DNA from 3 places in the Cronobacter turicensis genome. Region 3 is predicted to be linked to each of the others. Evidence: predicted binding sites of a transcription regulator. Region 3 holds the regulator's gene; each other region holds the start of a gene.
The links. The regulator LexA, encoded in region 3, represses DNA repair genes until DNA is damaged. The targets are predictions, from matches to a motif close to TNCTGTATGTACATACAGNA.

Region 1: the regulator LexA is predicted to act here: its motif matches at 1,678-1,697, upstream of mutH (DNA mismatch repair endonuclease MutH).
Region 2: the regulator LexA is predicted to act here: its motif matches at 4,584-4,603, upstream of umuD (translesion error-prone DNA polymerase V autoproteolytic subunit).

Annotation. Positions count from the first base shown of each region.
Region 1 is NZ_CP165997.1:826,852-833,568, reverse strand. Features, by position in the region: gene ptsP (phosphoenolpyruvate--protein phosphotransferase) at 1-697, opposite strand, end outside; gene rppH (RNA pyrophosphohydrolase) at 710-1,243, opposite strand; gene mutH (DNA mismatch repair endonuclease MutH) at 1,927-2,613, shown strand; gene AB8W27_RS04030 (TerC family protein) at 2,691-3,404, shown strand; gene AB8W27_RS04025 (YgdI/YgdR family lipoprotein) at 3,533-3,751, shown strand; gene AB8W27_RS04020 (NADP(H)-dependent aldo-keto reductase) at 3,888-4,928, shown strand; gene lplT (lysophospholipid transporter LplT) at 4,985-6,178, opposite strand; gene aas (bifunctional acyl-ACP--phospholipid O-acyltransferase/long-chain-fatty-acid--ACP ligase) at 6,171-6,717, opposite strand, start outside.
Region 2 is NZ_CP165997.1:2,027,726-2,034,442, reverse strand. Features, by position in the region: gene AB8W27_RS09765 (serine protease) at 333-1,154, shown strand; gene mdtI (multidrug/spermidine efflux SMR transporter subunit MdtI) at 1,195-1,524, opposite strand; gene mdtJ (multidrug/spermidine efflux SMR transporter subunit MdtJ) at 1,511-1,870, opposite strand; gene AB8W27_RS09750 (ASCH domain-containing protein) at 2,380-2,787, shown strand; gene umuC (translesion error-prone DNA polymerase V subunit UmuC) at 2,862-4,130, opposite strand; gene umuD (translesion error-prone DNA polymerase V autoproteolytic subunit) at 4,132-4,551, opposite strand; gene AB8W27_RS09735 (U32 family peptidase) at 4,756-6,717, opposite strand, start outside.
Region 3 is NZ_CP165997.1:438,597-445,313, reverse strand. Features, by position in the region: gene AB8W27_RS02145 (CsbD family protein) at 1-172, opposite strand, end outside; gene dinF (MATE family efflux transporter DinF) at 383-1,690, opposite strand; gene lexA (transcriptional repressor LexA) at 1,817-2,425, opposite strand; gene AB8W27_RS02130 (diacylglycerol kinase) at 2,534-2,902, opposite strand; gene plsB (glycerol-3-phosphate 1-O-acyltransferase PlsB) at 3,035-5,461, shown strand; gene ubiA (4-hydroxybenzoate octaprenyltransferase) at 5,629-6,501, opposite strand; gene ubiC (chorismate lyase) at 6,501-6,717, opposite strand, start outside.

The DNA.
Region 1 (6,717 bases), 390 kb from region 3:
CTGCGGCGAAGCGTTTGCTGTAGCGGCGGAATTCGCCAGCGGCTTCTTCGAGCGCGGTGGTCAGGCGTTCGCGCTCAAGCCCGGTATCGAGCGTTGAGGCTTCATACACCTGCTCCATGAGCGGCAGCGTGGCGTCCATCCAGCCCTGCGCAATCGCCACGCCCGGCGAGGCCGGGAGCGCGCGGATACGCGTCTGACGGTACTGGCCAAACAGCGCGGTAAGCTGAGATTGCGACAGGATAGCCGCCATCTGGGTGGCGAGCGTCACCAGGAAGGATTCTTCGCTCTCGTCATACTGGCGCAGCTCGCGCTGCTGAACGACTAAAACGCCAAGCAGCTGGCGGCGTTGAATAATCGGCACACCGAGAAAGGCGCGAAAACGCTCTTCGCGCACAGCGGGAATGTATTTAAAGCTCGGGTGTTTTTGCGCGTCCGCGAGGTTAATCGGCTCGGCGAGACGTCCGACAAGCCCGACGATGCCTTCGTCAAAGGCCAGCGTCACGGTACGCCCGCGCGGCTTTTTCAGCCCCTTGGTTGCCATGAGGTAATAGCAACGCCGGTCATGGTCGGCGAGATAAACCGAACAAACTTCGGTATCCATCGCAAGACAGATATCCGTAACGAGAATATCCAGCGCCTCGTTGAGGCGCGGGGCGCTGGCCACTTTCTCGACTATTTCTCGCAACCGGGTGAGCATAATTTGCGTGGCTTAACCTCTTTTACGTCGCCAGGCAGGCGAAGGATTACGCTGCGGTGGCGCGCTCTCCTGCATCGGCATCACAACGCTTGCGAACTCCTTCATGACCCGACGATATACATCGCGCTTAAAAGAGACCACCTGGCGCACCGGATACCAGAAGCTCACCCACCGCCAGCCGTCAAATTCTGGCGTACTGCTGGTTTGCATGTTGATATCGGCGTCGTTGCTCATTAACTGCAGAAGAAACCACTTTTGTTTCTGGCCGATACATACCGGCTTTGTGTCCCAACGCACCAAACGTTTTGGTAATTTGTAACGTAACCAGTTTCGGGTTGTGGCAAGGATGCGCACATCTTTTCGTTGTAAACCGACCTCTTCGAAAAGCTCGCGGTACATCGCCTGCTCCGCCGACTCGCCAGGATTAATGCCGCCTTGCGGGAATTGCCAGGAGTGCTGACCAAAACGTCTGGCCCACATTACCTGCCCCTGACGATTACAGATCACGATACCAACATTCGGGCGGTAGCCATCATCATCGATCACCGGACTACCTCAAAATAAACCTGGATAGTAACGATTGTTTCATACTCCTCATTGACGGTAAACCACTCTGTTAGCGGGTGCGCACAGGAATAACATTTGAATAACTCACAAAAATATGCGGGGTTATAAACAGGGGAAGCGGCAGAAGCCCGCTTTTATTCACTTTTTCTGTGGATATCTTTGTGAAGAAGTGTCTTATTTCCCAGGGAAAACCCAAAACAACTTATCATCAAGGATAATTCTTATAGAGAAAATTTTATTTCTATTCAAACGATTAAAATTAAAAAAGCGTGATATTCACCCTGCAATGTGACGATCATCACACTCACGATCCTTACTCTGACGAAAGATCGACCAGCGTCGTTTTTATCCACAGATTATGCCAATAACTTAGTCACAATTTGCTGAAAAAGACGGTTTTCCCCGTCCGTCAAGGCTGTAAATCGAAACAGTAGTAGGGGATTTACACAGTTATCCCATTTTTCTGTGGATAAACTGGTGTAAGATCCTGTTTATTGTCGGTGACCATAATTGAACAACCTCATTTTCCGCCGCGCAGGAAATCTTTTTTTAGAATAAAAAGCATTTTAAATCATAGGATTGTCTCGTTTGCTAACAAGCAGGTAAACTCTTTCCACAAGCACGCTTTTTGCTGTTCATTTTTTAAACAAAAGGTAATAGTTATGGCATTCCTCGCTCCTCTTACTCAACCGCCCGTCGATGAAGCGCAGTTGCTGCATCAGGCGCAGCAGTTAGCGGGGCTGACGCTTGGCGAGCTGGCGGCGCTGGCGGGGCTCGAAACGCCTCCCGATTTGCGTCGCGATAAAGGCTGGATCGGCGTACTGCTGGAGCGCTGGCTCGGTGCGAGCGCAGGCAGTAAACCGGAACAAGACTTCGCCGCGCTTGGCGTGGAGCTAAAAACGATCCCGATAGACAGCCAGGGGCGCCCGCTTGAGACCACGTTTGTGTGCGTCGCCCCGCTGACCGGCAATACGGGCGTGACATGGGAAACCAGCCACGTGCGTCATAAGCTCCGGCGCGTGTTGTGGGTGCCGGTGGAGGGCGAGCGTGAAATTCCGCTGGCCGTGCGACGCGTTGGGGCGCCGCTGCTCTGGAGCCCGTCGCCGCAGGAAGACGATCAGCTGCGTCGCGACTGGGAAGAGTTGATGGACTTGATTGTGCTCGGGCAGGTGGAGCGCATTACCGCGCGTCACGGAGAGGTGTTGCAGCTGCGTCCAAAAGCCGCCAACAGCAAAGCGTTGACGCCCGCGTTTGGCGCGCATGGCGAGCCGATACTGACGCTGCCGCGCGGCTTTTACCTGAAGAAAAACTTTACCGCCGCCCTGCTGGCGCGTCATTTTTTGTTATGAACGCCTTAAATTTTTGTCAACAGCCATGCGCAGACGCATATAATTAGCGTTTTGTTTCTTTGAGCAGGACTTTTTGAATGTTGTTTGCATGGATAACAGATCCCAACGCCTGGCTGGCGCTCGGTACGCTGACGCTGCTGGAGATTGTGCTTGGGATCGACAATATCATTTTTCTCTCTCTGGTCGTGGCGAAACTGCCGAAGTCTCAGCAGGCGCTGGCCCGTAAAATGGGCCTCGGCGCGGCGATGATTATGCGCCTCGCGCTGCTGGCGTCGATCGCCTGGGTCGTGAGGCTCACTAACCCGCTGTTTACCGTGTTCGATCAGGCTATCTCGATGCGGGATCTGATCCTGCTGCTGGGCGGCCTGTTCCTTATCTGGAAAGCCAGTAAAGAGATCCACGAAACGATCGAAGGCGAAGAAGAAGGCCTGAAAACTAATGTGCACTCTTTCTTTGGCGCCATCTTCCAGATCATGCTGCTGGATATTATCTTCAGCCTGGATTCAGTTATTACCGCAGTCGGTCTCTCCGATCATCTGTTTATTATGATGGCGGCGGTGGTTATCGCCGTGGGTGTGATGATGTTCGCGGCACGCCCTATCGGCGAGTTTGTCGAGCGACATCCGTCCGTGAAGATGCTGGCGCTCTCTTTCCTGATCCTGGTGGGCTTCACCCTGATGCTGGAGAGCTTCGATATTCACGTGCCGAAAGGCTACATTTACTTCGCGATGTTTTTCTCCATCGCCGTGGAAAGCCTCAATCTGCTGCGCAACAAGAAAAAACCGCTGTAATACGGACGCTCCTTCGGGGGCGTTTTTATTTATTCCCCAGTGCTTTTAAGAATTTGCTGCTTTTTCACGCCGCCTCGCTGCTTTTTACTAGACTCTACGTGGACCCCTTCCTGATGAGGCGAAAAACAATGAAAAAATGGGCTGTAGCAATTTCTGCCGTCGGATTGGCCTTCGCGGTTTCAGGCTGTAGCAGTGATTACGTCATGGCGACCAAAGATGGCCGGATGATCCTGACTGAAGGCAAACCGCAGGTCGATGACGAAACCGGGCTGGTCAGCTATCGCGACCCACAGGGTAACGAGATGCAGATTAACCGCGACCAGGTTTCGCAAATCATTGAGCGTTAAATAAAAGGTCAGCATCGCGCTGACCTTTTGGTTTTTTCTCCCTTCCCTCTTTTCCTTTTGTCTCCCCTCTGCCATGTTTATATTCCTTTGTCAGGAATGGCCTGACGCGGACTGAACAACAGAAGGTAGGCCGGCTATGCATTATCACCGTATCCCTCATAGCTCACTTGAAGTCAGCACGCTGGGGCTGGGAACCATGACCTTTGGTGAACAAAACAGCGAGGCCGACGCCCATGAACAGCTCGATTACGCGGTAAGCCAGGGCATAAACCTCATTGATGTCGCCGAAATGTATCCCGTCCCGCCGCGCCCCGAAACGCAGGGCCTGACGGAAACCTATGTCGGCAACTGGCTGAAGAAACGCGCGAACCGCGAGAAGCTGGTGATCGCCTCCAAAGTCAGCGGCCCGAGCCGCAATAGCGACAGCGGAATCCGCCCTAACCAGACGCTGGATCGTAAAAATATCCGCGACGCGCTCGACGCCAGCCTGAAACGTTTACAGACTGATTATCTCGATCTCTATCAGGTGCACTGGCCGCAGCGCCCGACCAACTGCTTTGGCAAGCTGGGCTATACCTGGAGCGACAGCGCGCCGGTCGTCACGCTGCTGGAAACCCTGGAAGCGCTGGCGGAATTCCAGCGTGCCGGGAAAATCCGCTATATCGGCGTCTCGAATGAAACCGCCTTTGGCGTGATGCGCTACCTGCATCTGGCGGATAAACACGATCTGCCGCGCATCGTCACTATCCAGAACCCGTATAGCTTACTGAACCGTAGCTTTGAAGTAGGTCTGGCCGAAGTGAGCCAGTTTGAGGGCGTGGAGCTGCTCGCCTATTCCGCGCTGGCATTCGGCACGCTGACCGGTAAATACCTGAACGGCGCGAAGCCCGCTGGCGCGCGCAATACGCTCTTCAGCCGTTTTACGCGCTACAGCAGCGAGCAGTCGCAAAAAGCGGTGGCGGCGTATGTCGATGTGGCGAAACGTCACGGGCTCGATCCGGCGCAGATGGCGCTGGCGTTCGTGCGCCAGCAGCAGTTTGTGGCGAGCACGCTGCTTGGCGCGACAACGATGGAACAGTTGAAAACCAACGTCGAAAGCCTGCATGTGACGCTTAACGAAGACGTGCTGGCGGAGCTGGAAGCGGTGCATCAGGTCTATACCTACCCGGCGCCGTAAGCGCTGCTTCATCATCAGCAGTCGATGTAAAAAGACCCGCCGGAGCGGGTCTTTTTTTACTGCTTACGTCGCCACAGCCAGAGCCCGGCGATAGCCAGCGCGAAAATCGCGCCGAAGCCGACGCCAATCCCCACCACCGGCAGCGAGAGTTTCACCGCCAGCGAATAGAGCCCCAGCATCAGCAACATCGCGGTATTCTCGCCGAGGTTTTGCACCGCAATCGCATTGCCAGCGCCAACGGAACGCTTACCGCGCTCCTGCAACAGCGCGTTGAGCGGCACCACGAAGAACCCGCCGAAAAAGCCTATCAGCAGCAGCAACAGATAAGCTGGCAGCGCCGCCTGCTGGAGCGAGAAGAAGATAACCGCGACGCCAATCAGAATGCCCGCAGGCATACAGCGCGACACGCGCTCCAGCGTCACCAGTTTCGCCGCAGCACCCGCGCCCGCCACTATACCGACCGCCACCATCGCGTTCAGGTAGGTCGGCGTGGCGTTATCGGTGATGCCGAGCGCTACCGGCACCCACAGCACCAGCAGAAAACGCAGCGTCACGCCCGCGCCCCAGAACATGCTGGTGCCAACCAGCGAGAAGCGGGTTTCGTCGTTATGCCACAGCGTACGGCAGGCATTAAAGAAGCTGCGCGTCATCGGGCCGAAGCGCCACGACTGACCAGGCCGCGCGGCGCCCAGTTTCGGGATCAGCAGGTTCGCGCCCACCGCGCCCGCGTAGGCCAACGCACAAACGCCAAGCGCTACGCCCACGTGCCAGTCCGCCAGCATACCGCCAGCCATGGAGCCAATCAGGATCGCCGCGATCGTCGACGACTCCATCAGGCCGTTCGCTTTCACCAGACGGTCGCCGGTCGTTATCTCGCCGAGAATGCCGTACTTGGCGGGCGAATACGCCGCCGCGCCAACGCCCACCAGCGTATAACCGGCAAACGGGTTGCCGCCGAAGACGATAAGCACCGCGCCGAGCAGCTTCAGGCCGTTGGCGACCATCATCACTCGCCCTTTGGAGAAACTGTCCGCCACCTGGCCCACGAACGGCGCCAGCAGGATGTAGGCGCAGACGAATACCATCTGCAGCACCGGCTGGCTCCATTCCGGGTAGAGCTGCTGCTTAAGCAGCGCAAGAGTGGCGAACAGCAGCGCATTATCGCCAAACGCCGAGAGAAACTGCGCGGCGATAACCGCCATCATTCCCCGTGAAAACAGCGATCCGTTCTGGATGTGCGAATCAGGCATGGTGGGCCTCTTCTTCGTCGACGATTTTTTTCAGCGTCACGAAATCCGGCTTGCCGCTGCCCAGTAACGGCAGCTGTTTAAGGAAACGGATATCACGCGGCACGGCCAGCTCCGGAACGCCTTTACTGCGCGCCTGCTGCGCCAGTTTCTCGCGGTTCAGCTCCGGATCGGTGGTGAAAAGCACCAGCGCTTCGCCTTTCGCGGCATCGTGTTTAATCGCCGTGGCGTGCATTTTCTCCGGCGAGACCGCCAGCGCCAGGCCTTCGACCATCTCAAGCGACACCATCTCGCCCGCGATTTTGGCAAAGCGTTTGGCGCGCCCCTGGATCTGCACAAAGCCTTGCTCGTCGAAAGCGACGATATCGCCCGTGTCATACCAGCCTGGCTCGCTGACGCCCTGCGGGTTTTCCGCCGCCGGCGCTTCCAGCACGCCCGGGTTTTCCACGCGCAGATAGCCTTTCATGATGTTCGGGCCTTTCAGCTGCAAACGCCCGCCCTGCTCAATGCCCGGCACTTCCACCAGACGCGCGTCCATCGCC
Region 2 (6,717 bases), 1.6 Mb from region 3:
TAATCACCTACGGACGCCCGCCCCGTCGCGCCGTTATAGTCCCTTCACGCCCCGCCGTTTTTCTTCGCCGCTTTTGTCAGGCCTGCGCGCTCAGGCACGCGCGTCGCCGTTGCGCCGGACGCGCGGGCTGCGTTTCCGGAGGCCCGACATGATCCGCCGTTATCAGTTTGAGATAATCCTGACGTTACTGCTGTTATGTGGCGCGCTGACGATCTTTTTTTACTGGTAAACGTCGCTAGCACGCTGATTTTATTCTCACTTTGCTCGCGTCACGTCTATAGTTACCTCACAGGGTTACTTTAATAATCATAATTGCCCCACCAGAGAGTGATATGCGCAAAACCGTTTTCTTGTTACTGGGATCGCTATTATTACCTGCTTTTATTACGCACGCCGACGAGGGCGATGACGCGGCCGAAGCGGCCAGTGACGTCCAGACTCTCTTTTTTGGCCACGATGACCGCACGCCCGTACCGGACGCCGCCGCTTCTCCCTGGGACGCCATCGGGCAGCTCGAAACCGAGAGCGGCAACCTGTGTACCGCCACGCTTATCTCCCCGCATCTGGCGCTAACCGCCGGGCACTGTCTGCTCTCACCGCCGGACGGCGCGCCCGATCGCGCGGTCGCGCTGCGTTTTGTTGCCCAAAAAGGTAAGTGGCGCTACGAAATTCACAGCATTGAAGGACGCGTGTCGCCGTCGCTCGGACATAAGCTGAAAGCCGACGGCGAAGGCTGGATTGTGCCGTCTTCCGCCGCGCCTGAAGATTTCGGGTTGATTATCCTGCGTAATCCGCCCTCGGGCCTGACGCCGTTGCCGCTGTTCGAAGGCGATCGCGCGGCCCTGAACCGCGCGCTGAAGGCCACCGGACGGCGTGTGACGCAGTCCGGCTACCCGGAAGATCATCTCGACGCGCTCTACAGCCATCAGGATTGTCTTATCACCGGCTGGGCGCAGCGCAACGTGCTGGCGCACCAGTGCGATACGCTGCCCGGCGACAGCGGCTCGCCGCTGATGCTGCACACCGACACCGGCTGGCAGTTGATTGGCGTACAGAGCTCGGCCCCCGCCGCCAAAGACCGCTGGCGCGCCGATAACCGCGCGATTTCAGTGACCGGTTTTCGCGAGCGCCTCGAAGCGCTGGCGAGCGAATAAAAAAAGGGGCGCTCAGCGCCCCTTTCTCTTTCTTTACGGCTTACGCCAGCTTGATGATCACCATCCCCACCAGCAGCAGCCCAAGCCCCGCCCAGCCTTTGCGGTTAAGACGCTGGCCGAACATTATCCAGCCTGCCGCTACCGTCGCAGCGATCCCGAAACCGCCCCACAGCGCGTACGCCACCGCCAGGTCGATGCCTTCCACCGCCTGCCCCAGCGCGCTGAAGGCGGCCAGTACGGCCGCGAGCGACGCCACGCCATACACCGGACGGCGAAAACCGTCAGAAAACTTCAGCCAGATATTGGCGACAATTTCGAGGACGATAGCCAGCAGCAGCCAGAGAATATGCTGTAACTCAACCTGCGACATGACGCACCTCTGCTTTGCGGGTTACGGTGCGGGTGCCGGTTTTGATCAGCAAAATCCCGGCAATTAACACCAGCAGACCCAGCGCTTTTTGCAGCGTCAGGGTTTCGTTAAACAGCAGCACGCTAAAGAGCGTAATTAAAACAATCCCGATACCTTCCCACAGAGCGTATGCCACGCCCAGCGCAATGCGCTTAATCGAAAAAGACAGCAAAATATAAGAAAGGGAAATCATCACCAGCATTAAAATAAATCCGGCGTGGCCACCGCCTACGCTTGCCCATTTTAATGCCAGCGTCCCGGTAATTTCTGACACGATCGCTAATGCTAATAAAATCCAGTAAAACATGGTCTCTCTCCCGCCTGAAAAAATACACAGGCCTGTTTGATGGCGCGTAAATACGCGTCATTAAAAATGACTAAAATAGCGACAGGCGTACAAGCATGGCCTGAAACGAAATTAAAGAGAGAGGCTGACTAAAGCGCTGTGCGCCAGTGCTGTTCACCGCAAAGAAGGCTGGATGGGAAAGGGCTGGAAAAAACGTAAAACAGTGCAATAAAACAATTGAACAGGTTGTCCATAATCTTTCAATTTATCCGCGGTCTTGCTTCTCGTCGTTGCGGATCAAAATTGGCCTCGGTAGTCAAACACGCCCGAATTAAACCATGCCGTTAGACTTTTCTCAACTCGTTTACACTACTTTACGGCACGATTAACTGCTTTAATGGGGAAAAAACAGCGTCTTATTTTACCGGCCAGCTTAATTAATCACACGAGACGATTAAATAATCATTAGCTGGCTTTCTATTTTCACGATATGCTATTTTCTTACATTAATTTAACAGGGAAGTATCAGAATGACCGTAGACGAGCTGCAACAGAAATATCCCGGCGCGCGGGCCTGGGGCTTTGGCGACTCACCGCACATGGCGGACGAGCTGGGCGCGCTGGTGGCGCACGGCGCCAAACGCGCCACCTGCAGCGATTATCACGCCTGGCGGCAGGATGCCGACCCGACCCTGCCGGGCGATTATCATATTATTCTCAACGGCGCGGGCGAGCCGCTGTGCGTTATCCGCACCCACACGCTGCGTCTGGTGAACTTCTGCGACGTCACCGAACAGCTCGCCGCTCTGGAAGGCGAAGGCGATTTAAGCCTCGCTTACTGGCGCAATGAGCATGAAGCGTTTTTCACCCGCGCCAGCTGTTTCTCTCCCGACATGCCGCTGATGTTTGAGGAATTCGAACTGACAGAGCGGTGCTGAGTTTATTACGACGTTCAGAAACACCTTAACCTGTGAGCCTTACGATGCCGGATGCTGCTTCGCGCCAGCTACCCTCACCACAAACTCGCGCGCGGCAGCTCGCTGAAACGTGTGGTGTAGCCGGGCGAGAGAAAGTCGCGCTTCATCGCCCAGGGTTTTACGATCCCCTGGCCTGCGAACCAGAGCTTTCCCCGGCCTGAGCGATTATATTCATCAAGCAGATGCATCAGCGGCGCGCTGTTGGGCTGCGGCGGGTGCTCGTCGAAAAGATTAAGCTGCGCCACGCCCTGACTGAAAAAATCCCCCAGCATGACGCCCGCTTTGATGTAGCGATACCCTTCGCGCCAGATGGCGTCCAGCGCGCTTACCGCCAGCCGCACGATCTCGCGGGTGTCGTTGGTGGGCGTCAGCGCCTGGCAGAGCGCCTGATTGCTGTAGCGGTCGTCCGGCTCGTCATGCGGGCTGGTGCGGATAAACACCGCCACCTGGCGGCAGAACTGATGCTCCTGACGCAGCTTTTCCGCGGCCCGCTCGGCCCAGGCGCAGACCGCCTGACGCATATCCTGATAATCCGTGACCCGGTAGCCAAACGAACGACTGCACACGATCTGCTGTTTCGCCGCGACAAATTCATCCATCGCCAGACAGGGTTCGCCGCGCAGTTCCCGCACGGTGCGCTCCAGCACCACGTTGAAATTTTTGCGGATCACCCACGCCGGGCTGTTGGCGAGATCAAACGCGGTCTCAATGCCCATCGCCGTCAGCTTTTTGCTGAGCCTGCGCCCGACGCCCCAGACATCCTCCACCTTAAAATGCGCCAGCGCCCTGCGCAGCCGGGCCGGATCGGAGAGATCGACCACCGCGCCCGATTTTGGCCACCTTTTGGTGGCGAGATTGGCAAGCTTGGCGAGCGTTTTGGTCGGCGCAATGCCCACGCCGACCGGCAGATGGGTTTCGCGCCAGAGGCGGTCGCGGATCTCCTGAGCAAACGTGGTCAGCGACATCACATTACTGACGCCGCGCAGATCGACAAACGCCTCGTCGATCGAGTAGATCTCCACCTGCGGCGCCATCTCTTCGAGAATATCCATCACGCGTTTGCTCATGTCGGCGTAAAACGCGTAATTGGAGCTGAAGACCGCCACGCGGTGACGCTCAAAGAGCGCGCGCTGTTTGAAATACGGCTCCGCCATGGTGATGCCGAGCGCTTTGGCCTGACGGCTGCGCGCAATGACGCAGCCGTCGTTATTGCTCAGCACCACGACCGGTTTATCCCGCAGATCCGGGCGAAACACCATCTCGCAGGAGGCATAAAAACTGTTCACGTCGACCAGCGCGTACATCTCAGCGCCTCTTCTTCAGCACCCAGGTCACCACGCCGAAAATCACCACGTCGGCATCGCCGACGAGCGGGATCGGCGCGAAATCCGGGTTCATCGGCACCAGTTGCGCCACCGGGTGCAGCCGCAGGGTTTTGACGGTGAACTCCCCTTCTAGCGCGGCCACGACAATGTCGTTTTCCTGCGGCTTCAGGGCGCTGTCCACCACCAGCAAATCGCCATCCTCGATCCCGGCGCCGTTCATCGACTCCCCGGACGCCCGCAAAAAATAGGTGGCGTTCGGGTGCACAATGCAGTGCGCGTCAAGGCTCACGCGCTTTTCGACGTAATCCTGAGCGGGCGACGGAAATCCGCAGGCCACTTTCTCAAGGAACAGCGGCAACCCCTCGGCATCAGGTTGTGGCAAGAGACGCATCATTAACATGGCGTGCTCCATCCATTCATTATGTTGTTATTTACTGTGTTTATATACAGTAGTTTGATTTGTACTGTTCTGACAACCCTATTTTTAAGCGAAGCGGCGCAATTGCCTGGAGAACGGCCAGTTTGTGCGGGTTTGTTGAGCGGTATGGAATGAAGATAAAAAAAGCCAGAGCGTAAGCTCTGGCTTTCAGGGATGGGCTATCTATCAGGCGTTTTTACGTTTCGGCAGGGTTTTCAGCAGATCTTCCGGGCTGATGGAGGCGACCACGCTGCCCGGCTGCGGCATTTTCAGGATATGGTTTTTGATTTTGCCGACCACGTGCATTTCACAGGGTTTGCAGTCAAAACGTAGCGTTAACACTTCGTCGCCGTGCACCAGCTGCATCGGCGTCGCCTTCCAGCTCTTGATGTTGCCCTTCGCCTGTTTCGGGCAGAGGTTAAAGGCAAAGCGCAGGCAGTGCTTGGTGATCATCACCGGCACGTCGCCTTTTTCCTCGTGCGCCTCATACGCGGCGTCGATAAGCTGCACGCCATAACGCTGGTAAAATTCACGCGCCTTATGGTTGTAGACGTTCGCAAGGAAGCTCAGGTGCGTTTCCGGGTAGACCGGCGGCGGCACGGAGACCGGCTTGCGCGCGCCGCGCTGGTAATTCGCCAGGCGCGCGGCATCCAGCGCCTCGACCGCTTCACGGCGAAACGCGTTGAGCTGGCTGTTAGGCACAAACAATGCGCCCGGCAGCGTAATCTGCACGTCGCGGGCGAAATAGATAGTCTGCCCCAGTTTCGCCAGGCCCTCTTTCAGGCTGGTCAGCGCTTTTTCCGGGTTATTGGCTTCGTCGAACTGCCCGTCGAGCGTATGCGTCACGCTGACGCCGTCTTCGCTGGTTAGCGTCAGGATCAGCTGTTCCTGCCAGCCGCCGAGTTCAATATCCACCCCGATGCGGCGCTCGCTGGAGGTTTTCAGCAGCGCCTGCTGCCAGTTGTGATCGAGGTTGCGGTTGAGCTTATGGCGCGGGCGCAGGGTTTTCAGCGCCGCCGGCATCTCGTTCGGGAAGACGCGGTAGCGGTTTTCACCGGTTTTTTCCGCCACATTGACGCGAAAGCCCACGACGTCGCGCTTGATCATGACGTTCAGCCCGTCGCCGTTCGCCAGCGGCTCGGTGGCTTCCACATCCAGATGCTCTTTGCCGACGCTCAGCACTTCGCCGACCGGCAGACCGACAAACGTCGGGGTATCGAACGCGCCGATATCTATCTTACGGGCGTTCACGAAGTAATCGGTGCTGCCGCGGTGGAAGGTCTTCTCGGTGGACGGCACGAAATAGTGCGCCGTGTTGCCCGCGGAAGAACGCGCCAGATCGCCGCGATCCTCAATAATCGCATCGAGCATCTGACGGTAGTGCGCCGTGATGTTTTTCACGTAACTCATGTCTTTGTAGCGCCCTTCAATCTTGAAGGAGCGCACGCCTGCGTCGATCAGCGCCGCCAGGTTGGCGGTCTGATCGTTGTCTTTCATCGACAGCAGGTGTTTTTCATACGCCACGACGCGGCCCTGATCGTCTTTCAGGGTGTACGGCAGACGGCAAGCCTGCGAGCAGTCGCCGCGGTTGGCGCTGCGCCCGGTCTGGGCGTGGGAGATATTGCACTGGCCTGAATAGGCCACGCACAGCGCGCCATGAATAAAGAATTCGATGGTGGCGTCGGTATTTTCATGAATGGCGCGGATCTGATTGAGATTCAGCTCGCGCGCCAGCACGATTTGCGAGAAACCGGCGTCGGAGAGGAACTTCGCTTTCTCGACGCTGCGGATATCGCACTGGGTGCTGGCATGCAGCTCGATGGGTGGAATATCCAGCTCCATAATACCCATGTCCTGCACGATCAGGGCGTCGACGCCCGCGTCATAAAGCTGGCCGATAAGCTTACGGGCCGGCTCCAGCTCGTCGTCATGCAGAATGGTGTTGAGGGTGATAAACACCTTCGCGCCGAAGCGATGGGCGAACGGCACCAGGTCTGCGATGTCCTGGAGGCTGTTGCTGGCGTTATGGCGGGCGCCGAAACCGGGGCCGCCGATATAGACTGCATCTGCGCCGTGCAGAATGGCTTCGCGGGCGATAGCGGTATCGCGGGCGGGGCTGAGCAGTTCAAGGTGATGCGATTGCAGGCG
Region 3 (6,717 bases):
CTTCCTTGTCGGCTTCATCTTTTGCGTAACCGTAACGTTCCTGGATTTTACCCACCAGCTGGTCACGTTTCCCTTCGATGATGGTCATATCATCGTCGGTTAATTTACCCCATTGCTCTTTCACTTTACCTTTGAACTGTTTCCAGTTACCGCCAGCTTCATCTCTGTTCATAGACGTCTCCTTAACATTCGGTAGTGAATCAGTCTCACAGGTTTTCCTGTGGGGGTTCAGCGCGGGTCATGTCATCATTTGCTGAACGTACTACTCAGTTTAGACGTCAATTTTATCCCTGGTGGGATATTCAGAATCTTTAACCACAACGAAGCGCTGAAGCCGACGATTTTACTCTTATCCGCAGCGATGTAATTTCAGCGATCTTGCCTAATGCAGCAAGCGACCGCGACGCCATAAATAACCGAGCGACAGTCCGCGCAGCGCCAGAAAAACGGTAAGCGCAAGCCAGAGTCCATGGTTGCCAAGCCGCGGCAGCGTCAGGAGCGTCAGGCCAAAGCCGAGCGCCGCGACGGCCATACTGTTGCGCATCTCCGCCCCGCGCGTCGCGCCGATAAACATCCCATCCAGCAGATAACACCAGACGCCGACCACCGGCAAAATCACCTGCCAGAAGAGATAGGGCTGCGCCAGCGCCTGCAATGACGGTAGTGAGGTTAACAGCGACACAATATACTGACCCGCCACGGCATAAAGCAGCGCGAATGCCAGCGCGACCATGCCTGCCTGGCGGCACGCCGCGCGCCAGACGCTGTGCAACTGCGATTTATCCCGCGCGCCGAATGCCTGCCCGGCATGGGCTTCCACTGCATAGGCGAAGCCGTCGAGCGCATAAGCCGTGAAGGTTAACAGCGTCATCAGAATGGCGTTAACGGCGACAATATCGCTGCCAAGCCGGGCGCCAAATACGGTGACCGAGGCAAAGCAGATCTGCAACAGCAGCGAGCGAAGCATGATGTCGCGGTTAAGCTTCAGCAGCCTGCCGATGCCGCCGCGCCACGCGGTTTTCAGCATCGACAAGGTAATGCCGCGCAGACGCAGCACGCGGGCCGCCATCATCAGCCCGATGCCGAGCGTCACGTATTCCGCTATCACCGTTGCCAGCGCCGCGCCCTGGACGTTAAGGCCAAGCCCCATGACGAACCAGAGATCAAGCGCAATGTTCAGCAGATTCCCGACCACCAGCAGGATAACCGGCGCGCGGGCGTACTGAACGCCCAGCAGCCAGCCCAGCAACACCAGGTTGGCAAGCGACGCGGGCGCGCTGAGCCAGCGGATCTCCAGAAACCGTCTGGCCTGCGCCAGTACGGCGTCGCTGCCGCCAGTAATATGCAGCGCCAGCTGAATCAGCGGCTCGCGCAGCGCGATAATCAGCCCCCCGGCAATAAGCGCCAGCGCCATGGGCTGCACCAGCGCGCGGGCCAGCGCTGCCGGATCGCGCGCGCCAAATGCCTGGGCGGTTAACCCGGTGGTGCTCATACGTAAAAAGAGCAGCATCATAAACAGGAAGCTGGTGGCCGTCGCGCCAACGGCGACGCCGCCCAGATAGACGGGGCTATCGAGATGACCAATCACGGCGGTATCCACCAGGCCCAGCAGCGGCACGGTGATGTTGGAGAAAATCATTGGCAGCGCGAGGCGCCAGAGAGCTTTATCGGTAGGAGTGAGAAAAGGCATATGGCGTTCCGATGCCGTTACGCGAAGAAGGAAAAGTATAAAGCGCATGAGTCGCGCAGAGGAGCCATTACCGTAACCGGGGCGGGCCAGTTACGGTAATGCGGCGTCAGGAAGCCGGGAAAGGCCTCAGAGCCATTCGCCGTTACGGATCACGCCGACCGCCAGACCTTCGATAGAGAAGTTATGCTCGCGCAGATCGACAACGATAGGTTTGAACTCGTTGTTCTCTGGCAGAAGTTCAACGATATTCCCCTGTTTTTTGAGGCGTTTTACCGTCACTTCATCATCGATACGCGCGACAACTACCTGGCCGTTGCGCACATCCTGCGTTTTATGAACCGCTAACAGGTCGCCGTCCATAATCCCGATATCTTTCATCGACATCCCGCTAACACGCAGCAGGAAATCGGCGTTCGGCTTAAAGAGGCCTGGATCAACCTGATAGTGGCCTTCAATATGCTGCTGAGCCAGCAGCGGCTCGCCCGCGGCGACGCGCCCCACCAGCGGCAGGCCCGTTTCTTCTTCCTGCAGCAGACGAATACCGCGCGACGCGCCGGACACTATTTCAAGCACCCCTTTGCGCGCCAGCGCCTTAAGGTGTTCTTCCGCCGCGTTTGGCGAACGGAAACCCAGACGCTGCGCGATTTCCGCACGTGTAGGCGGCATGCCGGTCTGGCTGATGTGATCCCGAATGAGATCAAACACCTCTTGTTGCCTGGTAGTTAATGCTTTCATTCCGCCCCCTGGGTGCATATACAGTTATGCTGTGAGTATATACAGCTAAAGGTGATTTTAAAACCATAACCGGTTAAAAAAGCGCTTCTTTCGCGATTTCTGGAAAACTTATCGCAAATGCTGCCAGAGCAGCGTGACCCACACGACCAGCGCGAGGATAATCGACAGCAGGACCGCGGCGGAGCCCATATCCTTGGCGCGCCCCGAAAGTTCATGAAATTCAGGGCCGATGCGATCGACCACCGCTTCGATAGCGCTGTTGAGGATTTCAACGATCATCACCAGCGTCACGGAGCCAATCAGCAGTACGCGGGTGATCGGGTCGACATCCAGCCAGCAGGCGATAAGAATGGCCGCTATCACGGCAACTCCCTCCTGGCGAAATGCAGCCTCATTTTTCCAGGCGGCGCGTAATCCCTTCCAGGAATAGCCGGCAGCGTTAATAATTCGGGTTAACCCCGTGGTGTTATTGGCCATGACAAGAAACCTTTTTTAAATTCAGGCGTCAATGCTAATGCGCTTCGATAAAGAAGCACCACAGAAATTCTATGGAGTTTCTGATATTCTTGCGCCGCAATTGCATTATTAACCAGAGGCTTTACATCGTTTATGTCCGGTTGGCCACGAATTTACTACAAATTACTTAATTTACCATTAAGCGTGCTGGTAAAAAGCAAGTCCATCCCGGCGGCGCCCTGCCCCGAACTTGGGCTCGATACGTCACGCCCCATCATGTATGTGTTGCCGTATAACTCGAAGGCGGATCTCCTGACGCTGCGGGCCCAGTGCCTGGAGCACGATCTACCGGATCCGCTGGAACCGCTGGTTATCGACGGCACCGAACTGCCGCGCTATGTGTTTATCCATGGCGGCCCCCGCGTGTTTACTTACTACACGCCGAAGGAAGAGTCGATCAAGCTGTTCCACAATTATCTCGATCTGCACCGCAGCAACCCGGACCTCGACGTCCAGATGGTGCCGGTGTCGGTCATGTTCGGCCGCTCGCCGGGGCGCGAAAAAGGCGAGGAAAACCCGCCGCTGCGTATGCTGAACGGCGTTCAGAAATTCTTCGCCGTCTCCTGGCTTGGCCGCGACAGCTTTGTGCGTTTCTCGCCGCCGGTGTCGCTGCGCCGCATGGCGACTGAGCACGGTACGGACAAGCGTATCGCCCAGAAACTGGCCCGCGTGGCGCGCATGCATTTCGCCCGCCAGCGCCTCGCCGCCGTCGGCCCGCGCCTGCCTGCGCGCCAGGATCTCTTCAACAAGCTGCTCTCGTCAAAAGCTATCGCCCGCGCCGTTGAAGACGAAGCGCGCACCAAAAAAATCTCGCACGAGAAAGCCCAGCAGAACGCCGTCGCGTTAATGGAAGAGATCGCCGCAAACTTCTCTTACGAGGCGATTCGCCTTACCGACCGCGTGCTTGGGTTTACCTGGAACCGTCTCTACCAGGGCATTAATGTTCATAACGCCGAGCGGGTGCGCCAACTGGCCCATGACGGCCACGAGATTGTCTATGTGCCCTGCCATCGCAGTCACATGGACTATCTGCTGCTCTCTTACGTGCTCTATCACCAGGGGCTGGTGCCGCCGCATATCGCCGCAGGCATTAACCTGAACTTCTGGCCAGCCGGGCCGATTTTCCGCCGTCTGGGCGCGTTCTTTATCCGCCGCACCTTTAAGGGCAACAAGCTTTACTCCACCGTATTTCGCGAATATCTCGGCGAACTGTTCAGCCGCGGCTACTCGGTCGAGTATTTCGTGGAAGGCGGGCGCTCACGCACCGGTCGTCTGCTCGATCCGAAAACCGGCACGCTGTCGATGACCATCCAGGCCATGCTTCGCGGCGGTACGCGTCCGATTACGCTGGTGCCGATTTACATTGGCTATGAGCATGTGATGGAAGTGGGCACTTACGCCAAAGAGCTGCGCGGCGCTACCAAAGAGAAAGAGAGCCTGCTGCAAATGCTGCGCGGCTTAAGCAAGCTGCGTAACCTGGGTCAGGGCTATGTGAACTTCGGCGAACCGCTGCCGCTGATGACCTTCCTGAACCAGCACGTGCCGGAGTGGCGCGATTCCATCGACCCGATCGAAGCCGTCCGCCCGGCGTGGCTGACCCCGACGGTGAATGAGATTGCCTCACAACTGATGGTGCGCATCAACAATGCGGGCGCGGCTAACGCCATGAACCTGTGTTGTACCGCGCTGCTGGCGTCGCGTCAGCGTTCGTTAACGCGCGAGCAGTTAACCGAACAGCTGGATTGCTACCTGAGCCTGCTGCGTAACGTGCCGTACGCCTCAGATGCCACGGTACCGGACGCTACGGCGACGCAGCTTATCGAACACGCGTTGCAGATGAACAAGTTCGATGTCGAGAAGGATACGATCGGCGATATCATCGTGTTGCCGCGCGAGCAGGCAGTGCTGATGACCTATTACCGTAATAACATCATGCATATGCTGGTGTTGCCTTCGCTTATCGCCGCTATCGTGACGCAACATCGTCGCATCAGCCGTGAAGCGGTGCAGCAGCAGGTTGAACTGCTGTTCCCGATGCTGAAGACGGAGCTGTTCCTGCGCTGGGAAAAAGAAGAGGTGTCAGCGGTTGTCGACGCGCTGATCAATGAGCTGGCGCAGCAGGGGCTGATCCTTGCCGACGACGCCTGGCTACAGGTGAACCCGGCGCGCTCCCGTACGCTGCAACTGCTGGCCGCAGGCGTGCGCGAAACGCTGCAACGCTACGCGATCACCTTCTGGCTGCTGAGCGCTAATCCGTCCATCAACCGCGGAACGCTTGAGAAAGAGAGCCGCACCGTGGCGCAGCGTCTTTCCGTGCTGCACGGCATTAACGCGCCGGAGTTCTTCGATAAAGCGGTGTTCTCAACGCTGGTGCTGACCCTGCGTGATGAAGGTTATATCAGCGATACCGGCGATGCCGAACCGGCGGAAACCATGAAGGTTTACCAGATGCTGGCGGAGCTGATGACGTCCGATGTGAGGCTGACCATCGAGAGCGCGGCGGCACAAGCGAGCGCGTGATTAAGCGTAATCGGTGACAGTGAAAAGGCGGGGAAACCTGCCTTTTTTATTGGTGTACAGCGTGGCGACAGGAATGGATGGTAGTCGTTGATGCTGGCGGGTGCGCTTTGCTTACCCGCCGTCACAGCGCTACCGCTAATAAAAAAGCGGGTTTCCCCGCTTCTCTTTCAGAATTTCAAATAACTCAGCGCCAGGCCGATAAACACCAACAGCCCTACATAGTTATTATTCAAAAAGGCGCGGAAACAGGCGTCGCGATCGCGCCCGGCAATGATTTTCTGCTGCCAGATAAACAGCGCGCCTGCGCCTGCAAGGCTTGCATAATAAAACGCGCCCAGCCCGTTCAGCCAGCCCACCACGCCCAGCAGCGCCAGCACGGCAATCTGCAACAGCCCGATAATCAGCTTATCGTGGCGTCCGAAAAGAATAGCCGTCGACTTCACGCCGATTTTCACGTCATCGTCGCGATCGACCATCGCGTATTCGGTGTCGTAGGCCACCGCCCAGCAGATATTCGCGAAAAACATCAGCCAGCAGCTTAACGGCAGCGACTCGCTCACCGCGCAAAACGCCATCGGAATCGACCAGCCAAACGCCGCGCCCAGCACGACCTGCGGCAGATGGGTATAGCGCTTCATGAAGGGGTACATCCAGGCCAGCGCCAGCGCCGCGACCGAGAGCAAAATGGTTTTCACATTCAGCGTCAGCACCAGCAAAAACGACAGCAGCACCAGGATGACGAACAGATTGCGCGCCTCTTTTTCGGTCACATCGCCGCTCGGCAGAGGCCGGTGCGCCGTGCGCTTCACGTGCCCGTCAAATTTACGGTCGGCATAATCATTCACCACGCAGCCTGCGGCGCGCATCAGCCAGACGCCCGCCACAAACACCGCCAGGATCCACAGCGGCGGCACGCCGGGCGACGCCACCCACAGCGCCCACAGCGTCGGCCAGAGCAGCAGTAACGCGCCGATCGGCTTATCGGTGCGCATCAGGCGGTGATAGGCGAGCAGCTTATTCTGCGTCAGGCTCCACTCCATTATTTTTCCTCTCTGTACAAGGGTGATGCGGGTAAAAACAGTTCGGTCAGCAGCAGCGGCTTGCCGGACAGCCTCAACAGGGAGCGACGCCCCCAGAGCGCCTCGCTGCGGCCCGGCTGGATAAAGTCACGCGTAAGGGTGGATGAGGTAAACAGATAACGACCCAGCGGCGTGGTGCCAAGCTGCTGCAACGCCAGTTCTGGCCCACACAGTGTA